DNA from 2 places in the Paramixta manurensis genome. Region 1 is predicted to be linked to the other one. Evidence: riboswitches for the same ligand, from Rfam matches in the RefSeq annotation. Region 1 holds a riboswitch; the other holds the start of a gene.
The links. Region 1 has a riboswitch for thiamine pyrophosphate ahead of tenA (thiaminase II). Riboswitches for the same ligand answer to the same signal wherever they lie in the genome.
Positions count from the first base shown of each region.

Region 1 (5,544 bases):
CCGTAGCAGACGGTATTCGGCGCCGCTGAGCGCGACCATTACCCCATCGCGATCGGTCAGGCTGCGTGCGGTGGTGTCGAGTAACCATTCGCCAAATGCCAACATGCGTGCCGCTTCAGTGACCTGCAAATTGGGCGGCATCATGCGTGTTCGGCGCAGCACCGCTTTAATGCGCGCCAATAATTCGCGGGCGACAAACGGTTTCACCAGATAGTCATCCGCGCCCATTTCCAGCCCTAAAATCCGATCGGTATCTTCGTTGCGAGCGGTGAGCATTAAAATCGGTGTGCCTTTGTGTTTACCGCTACGTAATTCCCGGCACAGCGTGAGCCCATCATCACCGGGCATCATGATATCTAATACAATCAAATCAACCGGCGTGGTTTCAAGAAAAGCACGCATTTGCCGGCCATCGGCCGCCTCGGTAGTACGTAAACCGTTTTTCTTTAAATAATCGGCAATTAGCGTACGAATTTCGCGGTCATCATCGACAATTAACACATGGTCGGTGTGTTCCATGGTGGTTTCTCTCTTATTACAGGCCCAGGGGTAAGACCTCCACAGTTTACCCTGAGCGGCGGAGAAAAAATGCGCGCGCTTTGTATCGTACTGTATCCGGTAAACTTGCCAAACCTCCCGCATGCCTTTGGCAGAAAGCCGCGCGCGGCGCGGCTGGCGGGAGGAACACTACATAAAAATACAAACCTGCCGTCTGGCAGCCCGCGTTATTCCACCGCGTAGTTTTCTACCGGCGTCATTTTCTTGATCAGCTTATTGTCGAACAGGAATTGTTCGTAGGCTTGGTAACGCTGCCGATCGAGGTGTGCCGGATCGCGGGTGAATAGCGGTAAGGTTTTCATCCATGCTTGCTTATTCAGTTCGGTATTCAACTCAGGATGGGCGCTGGCGAAAGCCTGCCAGGTTTCCTGCGGGTGTGCGTGCAGATAGTCGCTGCCTTTTTTTAACGCGGCGAGAAACTTTTTAATTTTAGGTTGCTGCGCTTCATTACGGTTCGCCACCAAAATCAGCTCGTCATAGGCCGGTACGCCGTAATCTTCCACGTTGAATACCGTTGGCGTTTTCCCCTGCAACTTCAACTCAAGCGCTTCAATATTGCGATAACCGCCGATCACCGCATCGACCTGGCCCGCCAGTAAGGCACTGGTGAGCTGGAAGTTCACGTTGACCATTTTTACATCATTAATACTCAGATGATCATGAGCCAGCATGGTTGCCAGCGTGGCTTGCTCAATGCCGCTCACGGAGAAGCCAATTTTTTTGCCCTTTAGGCCCGCCGGAGAAGTAATGTTTTTATCCAGCGTCATCACGGTATTCAACGGCGAGTTAATCAAGGTGCCAACGCGCACCAGCGGCAACCCTTGGTCGGCAAAAAAATGAATTTGTGGCTGATAGGTCACCGCCAGATCGGCTTGTCCGGCCGCGACCAGCCGTGGCGGGATCGCCGGATCGGAGGGCGGAACGATCTTCACGTCAAGCCCTTCGGCCTTAAAAGCGCCGATCTGTTCAGCCACCATAATCGGCGCATGGTCGGGATTGATATACCAGTCAAGCACCAGCGTCAGTTTTTCAGCGGCGCTGGCGTGGGCGACAAGCAACGTGCTTATCATTAAAGCGGCGGCTTTTTTAATCATCGGAAATGTCCTTGAAAAGTGATCATTATTCGTCATGCTCCGGCGTCCAGATGATCAGACGCCGCATCAGAGCCTCTACTGCGGCTCGCAGCAAAACGGTCATCAGTACCAAAATAAACAGTGCGGCAAAGCAAATATCGGTCTGCATACGCGCATTCGCATTCAGCATCACGTAGCCGAGCCCCTCCGCCGAGCCAACCCATTCGCCGATAATGGCGCCGATAGGCGCGACGGTGGCGGCCATGCGTAGCCCGGAACCGAAGGCCGGCAGCGCGGCCATTAAGCGGACGTGGCGCAATTGCGCCCACGGAGACGCGCGCAGGGTACGCGCCAGATCGAGGTAATCGGTATTGACGCGTCGCAGCCCGTCGAAGAAGGCCGAGGTGACCGGGAAGAAGATCACCAATACCGCCATAAACACTTTGGCGCTGATGCCAAAACCGAACCACAGCACCAGTAGCGGGGCGAGGGCAAACACCGGAATCGCCTGGCTGGTGAGCACCAGCGGCATTAGCCAGCGCTGGAGGCGCGGTGAAAACATCATACTTAACGCCAGGACGACGCCGAGCAGCACGCCGATCGCCAGCCCGCTGGCAATTTCCAGCGCGGTGACGGCCGTCTGTCCGGCGAGGTAAGCGCGGTTATCCCATAAGGCCTCGGCAACCGCCGTGGGTGAGGGGAGTAAGAAGGCCGGAATCGAACTTTGCGTGACCAGCCACCACAGCAGCAGCAACCCGACAAACACCGTCAACGCGCGGCGCAGGCTGGCGATGCCGCCTTTTGCTAGCCTCTTCATCCGGCTGCCCTCATTAGTTGCTGTAAAAGCTCGCCCTGGCTTTTCAGTAAATGGAGATCGTCCGGCGCGCGTGGCGGTAGCCCGGCCACGATATGGGTATCGTCAATGCGGGCGGGGTGGCCGGAGAGAACCAACAGGCGGTGGCTAAGGCGGCAAGCCTCCAGCGGATCATGCGTTATTAGCAGCACCGTGTGCTGTGCCAGGAGTTCTGCTGCCAGCGTCTGAATAGTGGCGCGGGTAATGGCATCCAACGCTGAAAAAGGCTCATCCATCAGCACGATTGGCTGGCGCTCATACAGGGTGCGAGCGATAGCCGCGCGCTGGCGCATGCCACCGGAAAGCGTCGCGGGGAGCGCCTGCCCATATCCGCTAAGGCCAACGCGTTCAATCAGATGCGTGGCCCACGCACGGTCGGGCTTCTCACCACGCAGGCGTGGGCCGAGCATGACGTTTTCTTCAATGGTCAGCCACGGATATAACAGATCCTTTTGCCCCATCCAGGCAATACGCGAGGCGACCGGTAAGCCGTCACTGGCGGTGACCTGACCGGCGGAGGCGGGCGCTAGTCCGGCAATAATCTTTAACAGACTACTTTTCCCCACGCCGCTGGCGCCTAGCAAAGCAACGATTTGGCCGCCGGGAATGTCGAAGTTGAGCCGCTCGAAAACCACCTTTTGACCAAAGCGCAGGGTTAACTCCCGCACCTGGATAGTCGGCATTATTTGCTGGTGGCCTAACGGGTCAGAATTCACTGCGCACCTGCCGTTACCGCATTTAGCCCCATTTGCCAAAAGGCGCTTTCCAGCCGCGTGGCGGTGGTGAAAATTGTACTTAAACGCGTCAAACGACTTTCCGCCCCGCTTTGTTGTCCAACCGTTTCCAGTAAATTGAGCGCGGCCTGAACGCTGGCTAAATAGTCGCGATCGCCATAATTACGTATCCATGAGGCGTAGGGATTATTCTCCAGTACCGTGGCGGCGTCGTGCAGCAAATGTAGACCGATTTCGGCATACCCGGCGACGCAGGGCATAAGCGCAACCAGCAGTTCGAGGGCATCGCCGGTGTGACCAATATCCAGCACGTAGCGGGTATAGTTCATGGTTTCTGCCGCCTCAGGCTGGTGTGCGATTTCAGACTCGCTTAATCCCCAGCTCGCGCAATAACCCACATGGAGCGGCAGTTCATTGACGATTGCGTTAAGGGCGGCGGTGGCGGTGCGCATTTCCGGTAGCGTCTGTAATTTGCTGACCAGCAGCGCCCAGGCGCGAGCGAAGTGAATTAAAAACAGGTAATCCTGGGTTAGATAGCGATGAAACGCCGGAGCCGGCAGGGTTCCGGCGCCTAACTGGCGGACGAAAGGATGCGCAACGTAGTCTTGCCAGGCGCTGCCCGCCTGTTGGCGTAGCTGCCCATAAAGGCCAGAATCAAAACGTGGGGTAGACATGGGACCTCCTTCAGTTCATGGAGATCCGGGCGTGCTGAGGTATGAACAGGCAATGGCTGAAAGCAAAATTGCCGACCCGTCCCTTCGCTGGCATGACCCAGATCAGGTTCAAAGGGTTCGGCTTACGCCATCTCAGCCCATGACAGGACACCCCTCGGAGGAGCTTGTTATACGATATTTATTTTTTGATTACAATGCCCGCGCCACGGTCTGGCGAGGCGTTTATGTGCGGTCGCAAAAGATTCTGCTGGCCTGAGGCAAGGCTTTTTTGTCACTGTTAGCCTAACTATTTCGAACCGGAGATTGTTTGCGATGAAAAAGATCGGTTTTCTCTCTTTTGGCCACTGGACACCTTCATCACAATCGAATGCCCGTTCCGCCGCGGATGTGTTGCTGCAATCCATCGAGCTGGCGGAAGCGGTGGAGGCGTTGGGAGCGGATGGCGCTTATTTTCGCGTACACCATTTTGCGCGGCAGCTAAGTTCTCCGTTTCCGCTACTGTCTGCCGTTGCCGCACGAACCAAGCGGATCGAGATCGGCACTGGCGTGATTGATATGCGTTATGAGAACCCACTGTATATGGCGGAAGAAGCCGGGGCCGCCGATCTGATTTCCGGCGGGCGACTACAGCTTGGCATTAGCCGGGGATCGCCTGAGCAGGTAATTGAGGGGTGGCGGTATTTTGGCTATACCCCGGCGGAGGGGGAGACGGATACCGAAATGGCACGGCGCCATACTGAGGTTTTCCTTGAGGCGTTACGTGGTGAAGGGTTCGCTGAACCTAACCCACAACCGATGTTTCCTAATCCGCCGGGATTACTGCGTCTGGAGCCTTTTTCCGCTGGCTTGCGTGAGCGGATCTGGTGGGGCGCCAGCACCAATGCCACCGCGATTTGGGCGGCGCAACAAGGGATGCACCTGCAAAGTTCAACGCTGAAAGTGGATGAGACCGGCGAGCCGTTCCACGTTCAGCAGGCCGCACAGATTCGCGCTTACCGAGCCGCGTGGAAAACCGCGGGGCACCGCTTTGAGCCGCGAGTCTCGGTAAGCCGCAGTATTTTCCCGTTAATCGATCGGCGCGACCATATGTGGTTTGGCAATAGCGCGCAGGACAGCGACAGCGTTGGCTATCTTGATGCACAAACCCGGGCGATATTTGGCCGTAGTTATGCCGCCGAGCCGGAGACATTGATCAAACAACTGGCGCAGGATGAGGCCATTGCACAAGCGGATACCTTGCTGTTAACGGTGCCGAACCAACTGGGCGTTGAATATAATGCGCATGTCGTTGAGGCGATTCTGACCCATATCGCCCCCGCCCTCGGATGGCGCTAACAGAAGCCTGACCGTTGCGTGTGTTATGGCGTGGTGTGCCACGCCGTTAAACGCTCTTATTGCTGTATTGCGATTTCACCTTTCGGGTGTTTCTCACGCCTTCTTTCTGTCACTTCTCACCTTACGGCGCCTCTCTCTCACTTAATCCTTGTTACAGTTATTTACACGTAAATGAGAATGAGTATAATCACCATTTTCATTTCTCGTAAATGCATTCCTCCTGAAATCATGCGCAAAAATTTTCTAATTCAATGAGTCAGGAGTGTTTATTTTTTAACACCTCAAGGAATAACTATGTCTCTCGCGACACTATCGCG
Region 1 is NZ_CP054212.1:2,909,500-2,915,043, reverse strand. It holds gene PMPD1_RS14155 (response regulator) at 1-519, opposite strand, end outside; gene PMPD1_RS14150 (ABC transporter substrate-binding protein) at 726-1,652, opposite strand; gene PMPD1_RS14145 (ABC transporter permease) at 1,678-2,448, opposite strand; gene PMPD1_RS14140 (ABC transporter ATP-binding protein) at 2,445-3,167, opposite strand; gene tenA (thiaminase II) at 3,197-3,892, opposite strand; TPP riboswitch at 3,955-4,057, opposite strand; gene PMPD1_RS14130 (LLM class flavin-dependent oxidoreductase) at 4,205-5,227, shown strand; gene fhuE (ferric-rhodotorulic acid/ferric-coprogen receptor FhuE) at 5,522-5,544, shown strand, end outside.

Region 2 (5,544 bases), 1.4 Mb from region 1:
GGTGCTTGGCTGGTGCAGTGACAACTGTTTCAGTAAGGCGGTCAGCGTCAATGGCGCGGAACAGGCCATTTGCCGATCATTAACGATGATATTCATGGCGTTTCTCCGCATACCGGGCAGTGTGGCGTACGTTCAAGGTTCAGCGTGCGCCAAACCTGTTGTCGGCCATCGAATAGACGTAGTTTGCCGTTTAAGGGCGAGGGAATGCCTGCCAATAGTTTCAGTGCTTCTAACGCCTGTAGCGTACCGATAACGCCCACCACGGGCCCAAGTACGCCTGCGGTACGACAATTGCGCTGTGGTTCACTCTCGTCAGGCCACAAGCAGCGGTAACAGCCCTGTGTCCAGGGTGGCGCGATCACCATTAACTGGCCGCTCCATCCCACGGCACTGCCGCTAATCAGCGGTTTTCCGGCGGTAACACAGGCATGGTTGATCGCGTGGCGGGTAGCCATGTTGTCACTGCAATCCAGTACCAGATCGACCTGATCAACAAGTGATGGCAGGGTTTTCTCATCCACACGTTGCGCCAGCGCGATGCTGTCGACCTGTGGATTGAGCGCGCGCAGCCGCCGTTGCGCCAGGTGCGCTTTACTCTGGCCGGTATCTGGCTGGTGGAACAGAATTTGGCGTTGTAAGTTGCTGATATGCAGAGTGTCATCATCCGCCAGGAGCAGTTTGCCGACGCCAGCCGCCGCGAGATATAGCGCGGCAGGCGAACCCAATCCACCTAAGCCGATGATTAAGACGCGACCACGCTGCAGTTTTTCCTGCCCTTCAATACCGAACTCCTCCAGCAGGAGTTGGCGGCTATAGCGCATAAAATCGCTGTCATTCATCCCCGACTCCCGCAAGCGCCAGTAACTGTTGCGTGGCGCTGCGCCAGTCTGCGGCGTGGGTAATGGCGCTGACGACCGCCACGCTACCGACACCGGTTTCCAGCACCGCCGGTACCCGTGCGATGCTGATGCCGCCAATTGCCACGGTCGGGTAGCCTTGCAGGCGCTGCATATGCGCGGCTAATTGCTTTAATCCTTGTGGCGCAGAGGGCATCTGTTTCGTTTGCGTAGGAAACACGTGCCCCAACGCAATATAGGAAGGGCGCACGGACAGCGCGCGGTCAATCTCCATATCGTCATGAGTAGACACGCCAAGGCGTAAACCGGCTTCTCGTATGGCGTTAAGATCGGTTTCGGCAAGATCTTCCTGACCGAGATGTACGCCGTATGCCCGATGTTTAATCGCCAGCCGCCAATAATCATTAATAAATAGACGCGCCCGGTAACGTTGCCCCAGCGCAATGGCGGCGCGAACATCCTCTTCCACGTGATGATCGTGTTGGTCTTTGATACGTAACTGCAGAGTACGTACACCTGCCTCCAGTAGGCGTTCAATCCATGCCACGCTATCTACCACCGGATAGAGCCCTAAACGAAGGGGAACGGTGGGAAAGTCAGGTTGATACCTTACCGCCGTGCGGCGAATATTCTCGTGTGCGGCGGTCTCTCTCTCCAGTGGAGAGGAAAATTTTGGTTCGCTGCCGGACATAGCCATTTCCTGTGAGTAAGGGAAAGTTGCTTGTCTGGAGTTCGGAGGGAGTAATGAAACGGCGGGTCAAGAAAGGGATAATGTCGCCGTAAGCCAACTTTACTCTTGTTCCCTTCGCAGGTTCTAACCTGATCAGGTTCCGCGGATCCCGAATTAACGGTCTCAGCCCGGTAGGGCACTCCGACAAGATGTGGGGTGATGCAGAGCGACTTACGTCACAGCTTCAACCCAAATAGCCCCTCCAGCATAAAGGGGCGAGGTAGAAACTACAAGGGGGTAGCAATGGCGTGATGTTTATGCCGGCCTAACCAGTTCAGTTTCATTCGCCACCACGCCGGGTAACTGAAGCTGGTTCTCCCAGGCGAGCTGAATCAGCTTATCTTCCAGCGTAAACCGCGCCTCCAGCGTTTCACCCACTTCTGACAATGCCTGCTGAAACTCGACATAGTTATCATGATCGATGGCCGTTTCCAGATGGGTATCATACAAACTCATCAACAACTCGGTATTCCCTTCCAGCGCCGGATAAATCTGGGCCGCTGCCGTCAGAGGGCTATCGCCTTCCAATTCTTCGATAATGCGTTCATAGATACTGAAATGTCCGGTAGAGAGATAATCGACCAGTTTTTGGCAAAAATTATCCAATGCCTTTTCATCCAGCGCGGTGAGCGATTCCTTGTTAGGCTTAATGCCAACGGTCTGATAATAGGCAACTAGCAGTTGCCGACGGGCACTTAGCCAAAGATCTACCAGTGCATTACTGCCACCTACGCGTTGGGTCAGAACGTCTAAATGGTTAAGCATGATCGACTCCATGTGAGTAATAGCCCGACATATTTTAGGTTGCATGTGCGTTACCGCTTTCATGCAACCTGAATTATTTAGGGTATAGTTTTAGCGCAATGTTTAAATATGTAGCGGTACTCTACAAACTACAAATATCTTGTCTTCAGGATACTTTTTTATGGAACATGAAATTAGAAGCGTAGACGCTGGATGGTGGATTGTCAGCCATGAGCAGAAACTTTGGTTACCAAATGGCGATTTACCGTACGGCACAGCGGAGACATTTGACCTAACCGGTTCGAAAGCGTCGCCGATCGGCGAATGGCAGGGTGAAACCGTGTGGCTGGTGCGCGAGGATCGCGCGGAGAATATGGGCTCGGTACGGCAAATCATGGATAAAGAGGCCGGGCTGTTCCAACTGGCGGGGCGCGGTGTCCAATTGGCGGAGTTTATCCGCTCGCACCGTTTTTGCGGCTATTGCGGTCACGAAATGCACTTGAGCAAAACCGAAAATGCCTGTTTGTGCGCGCATTGCCGTCAACGTTACTATCCGCAGATCGCGCCTTGTATCATCGTCGCCATTCGGCGCGGCGACCAGATCCTGCTGGCACAACACGCGCGTCACCGTAATAGCATTTATACGGTATTAGCCGGGTTCGTCGAAGTGGGAGAAACCCTTGAACAAGCGGTGGCGCGCGAAGTAATGGAGGAGAGTAGCGTCACGGTTAAAAATGTTCGTTACGTTACCTCTCAACCCTGGCCATTCCCCCATTCGTTGATGATGGCGTTCATGGCTGAGTACGATGAGGGCGAATTGCAAATTGATAACCATGAACTGATCGACGCCGGTTGGTTTCGCTATGACCAATTACCGCATCTGCCGCCGCCGGGCACGGTCGCGCGGCGGTTAATTGAAGACACTGTCGCGCTATGCCGCGCCGAAACGGAATGAGTGATACACTAGCCGCCTGTGTTTGTGAGAGCCTGATTATAATGAACGAATTGAAGAACGATCGTTACCTCCGTGCCCTGCTACGCCAGCCGGTTGACGTTACGCCAGTGTGGATGATGCGACAAGCCGGGCGCTATTTGCCGGAATATAAAGCCACGCGCGCGCAGGCGGGTGATTTTATGTCGTTGTGTAAAAACGCTGAATTGGCCTGTGAGGTAACCCTACAGCCGTTACGGCGTTATCCGCTGGATGCGGCGATCCTGTTCTCTGATATTCTGACCATTCCGGATGCAATGGGCTTAGGGCTGTGGTTCGAAGCGGGCGAAGGGCCGCGTTTTTCCTCGCCAATCACCTGTCGGGCAGACGTGGATAAATTGCCGGTACCCGATCCGGAGCAAGAACTGGGCTACGTAATGAAGGCGGTACGCACCATTCGTAAAAACCTGCGGGGCGAAGTGCCTCTGATTGGTTTCTCCGGTAGCCCATGGACGTTGGCGACCTATATGGTTGAAGGCGGTAGCAGCAAGGCATTTACCAAAATTAAAAAGATGATGTATGCCGAGCCACACACGCTGCACGCCATGTTGGACAAACTGGCCGATAGCGTCACGCTTTATCTTAATGCGCAAATCCGTGCTGGCGCGCAGGCGGTAATGGTTTTTGATACCTGGGGCGGTGTACTGACCGGGCGTGATTACCGTGAATTTTCACTGTATTACATGCATAAAATCGTCGATGGACTGTTGCATGAACATGAAGGTCAGCGGGTGCCGGTAACGCTATTTACCAAAGGCGGGGGGCAGTGGCTGGAAGCGATGGCGGAAACCGGATGCGATGCTCTGGGCCTGGATTGGGCTACCGATATTGCCGATGCGCGGCGCCGTGTGGGCGATAAAGTGGCGCTGCAAGGTAATATGGACCCTTCCATGCTGTATGCGCCGCCAGCGCGTATTGAAGAGGAAGTGGCGACTATTCTCGCCGGGTTTGGTCATGGCGAAGGCCATGTGTTTAATCTCGGTCACGGTATTCATCAGGATGTGCCGCCGGAGCATGCCGGTGCATTTGTGGAGGCGGTACATACCCTTTCCCGGCCTTATCACCAGGAGTAATTATGGATATGCAGGCATTGCGCGCTGAACAGCTAGCGCGTGCCTCTGAAGTGGTGCGTCACGATGACTTTGAGGTGATGCCGCCACGCTTGATCGCTGGCGCGGATGTCGGTTTTGAGCAGGGAGGCGAGGTAACACGCGCCGCGCTGGTTATTTTGGAATATCCTTCCCTGACGCTGATCGAACATAAGGTGGCGCGTATCGCCACCACCATGCCGTATATCCCCGGCTTTCTCTCATTCCGTGAATATCCCGCCTTATTGGCGGCCTGGCAGATGCTGGAGCACCAGCCTGATTTACTCTTCGTGGATGGGCATGGTATTTCACATCCTCGTCGGCTCGGTGTCGCCAGCCACTTTGGTCTGCTGGTGGATGTTCCCACCATTGGCGTGGCTAAGAAGCGCCTGTGCGGTAAATTTGAGCCGCTGGACGCTGAACCCGGCGCGTTGCAGCCATTAAACGATAAAGGCGAGCAGCTAGGCTGGGTATGGCGCAGTAAAAAGCGCTGCAATCCTTTGTTTATCTCTACCGGTCATCGGGTCGGGATGGATAGCGCGCTGCATTGGGTACAACAGTGTATGCAGGGCTACCGTCTGCCGGAACCCACGCGCTGGGCTGATGCGGTCGCCTCAGGGCGCCCGGCTTTCCTGCGTTTGCAGCAGGGTTAACGGTGTGAGCCGGTCGCTTTTACGGTACACTGTCGCCCGAACAGTATTGACGAGATCTCATCATGTTACGTAATCCCATCCATCTGCGGCTCGAAAAGTTAGAAAGTTGGCAGCATGTGACCTTTATGGCCTGCTTGTGCGAGCGAATGTATCCCAATTATTGGGCTTTCTGCCAACAAACCGGCTTTGCCGATGCACAGATTTATCGCCGCATTCTCGATCTGGTGTGGGAAACGTTGACGGTGAAAGAGGCGAAAGTCAATTTCGACAGCCAGCTCGAAAAGCTGGAAGAGGCGATTCCTAACGCCGAAGATTACGATCTTTACGGTGTTTATCCTGCCATTGATGCCTGCGTGGCATTAAGTGAATTATTGCATTCGCGTTTAAGCGGTGAAACGCTGGAACATGCTATTGGCGTGAGTGATGCATCAATTACCACGGTCGCGATGTTGGAAATGACTCAATCCGGTCGTGAGATGAG
Region 2 is NZ_CP054212.1:4,275,990-4,281,533, reverse strand. It holds gene thiS (sulfur carrier protein ThiS) at 1-96, opposite strand, end outside; gene PMPD1_RS20585 (HesA/MoeB/ThiF family protein) at 93-839, opposite strand; gene thiE (thiamine phosphate synthase) at 832-1,548, opposite strand; TPP riboswitch at 1,641-1,741, opposite strand; gene rsd (sigma D regulator) at 1,843-2,352, opposite strand; gene nudC (NAD(+) diphosphatase) at 2,513-3,286, shown strand; gene hemE (uroporphyrinogen decarboxylase) at 3,328-4,395, shown strand; gene nfi (deoxyribonuclease V) at 4,398-5,063, shown strand; gene PMPD1_RS20555 (YjaG family protein) at 5,126-5,544, shown strand, end outside.
Region 2: linked by a shared signal. The riboswitch ahead of thiE (thiamine phosphate synthase) and the one ahead of tenA (thiaminase II) in region 1 are both predicted to bind thiamine pyrophosphate.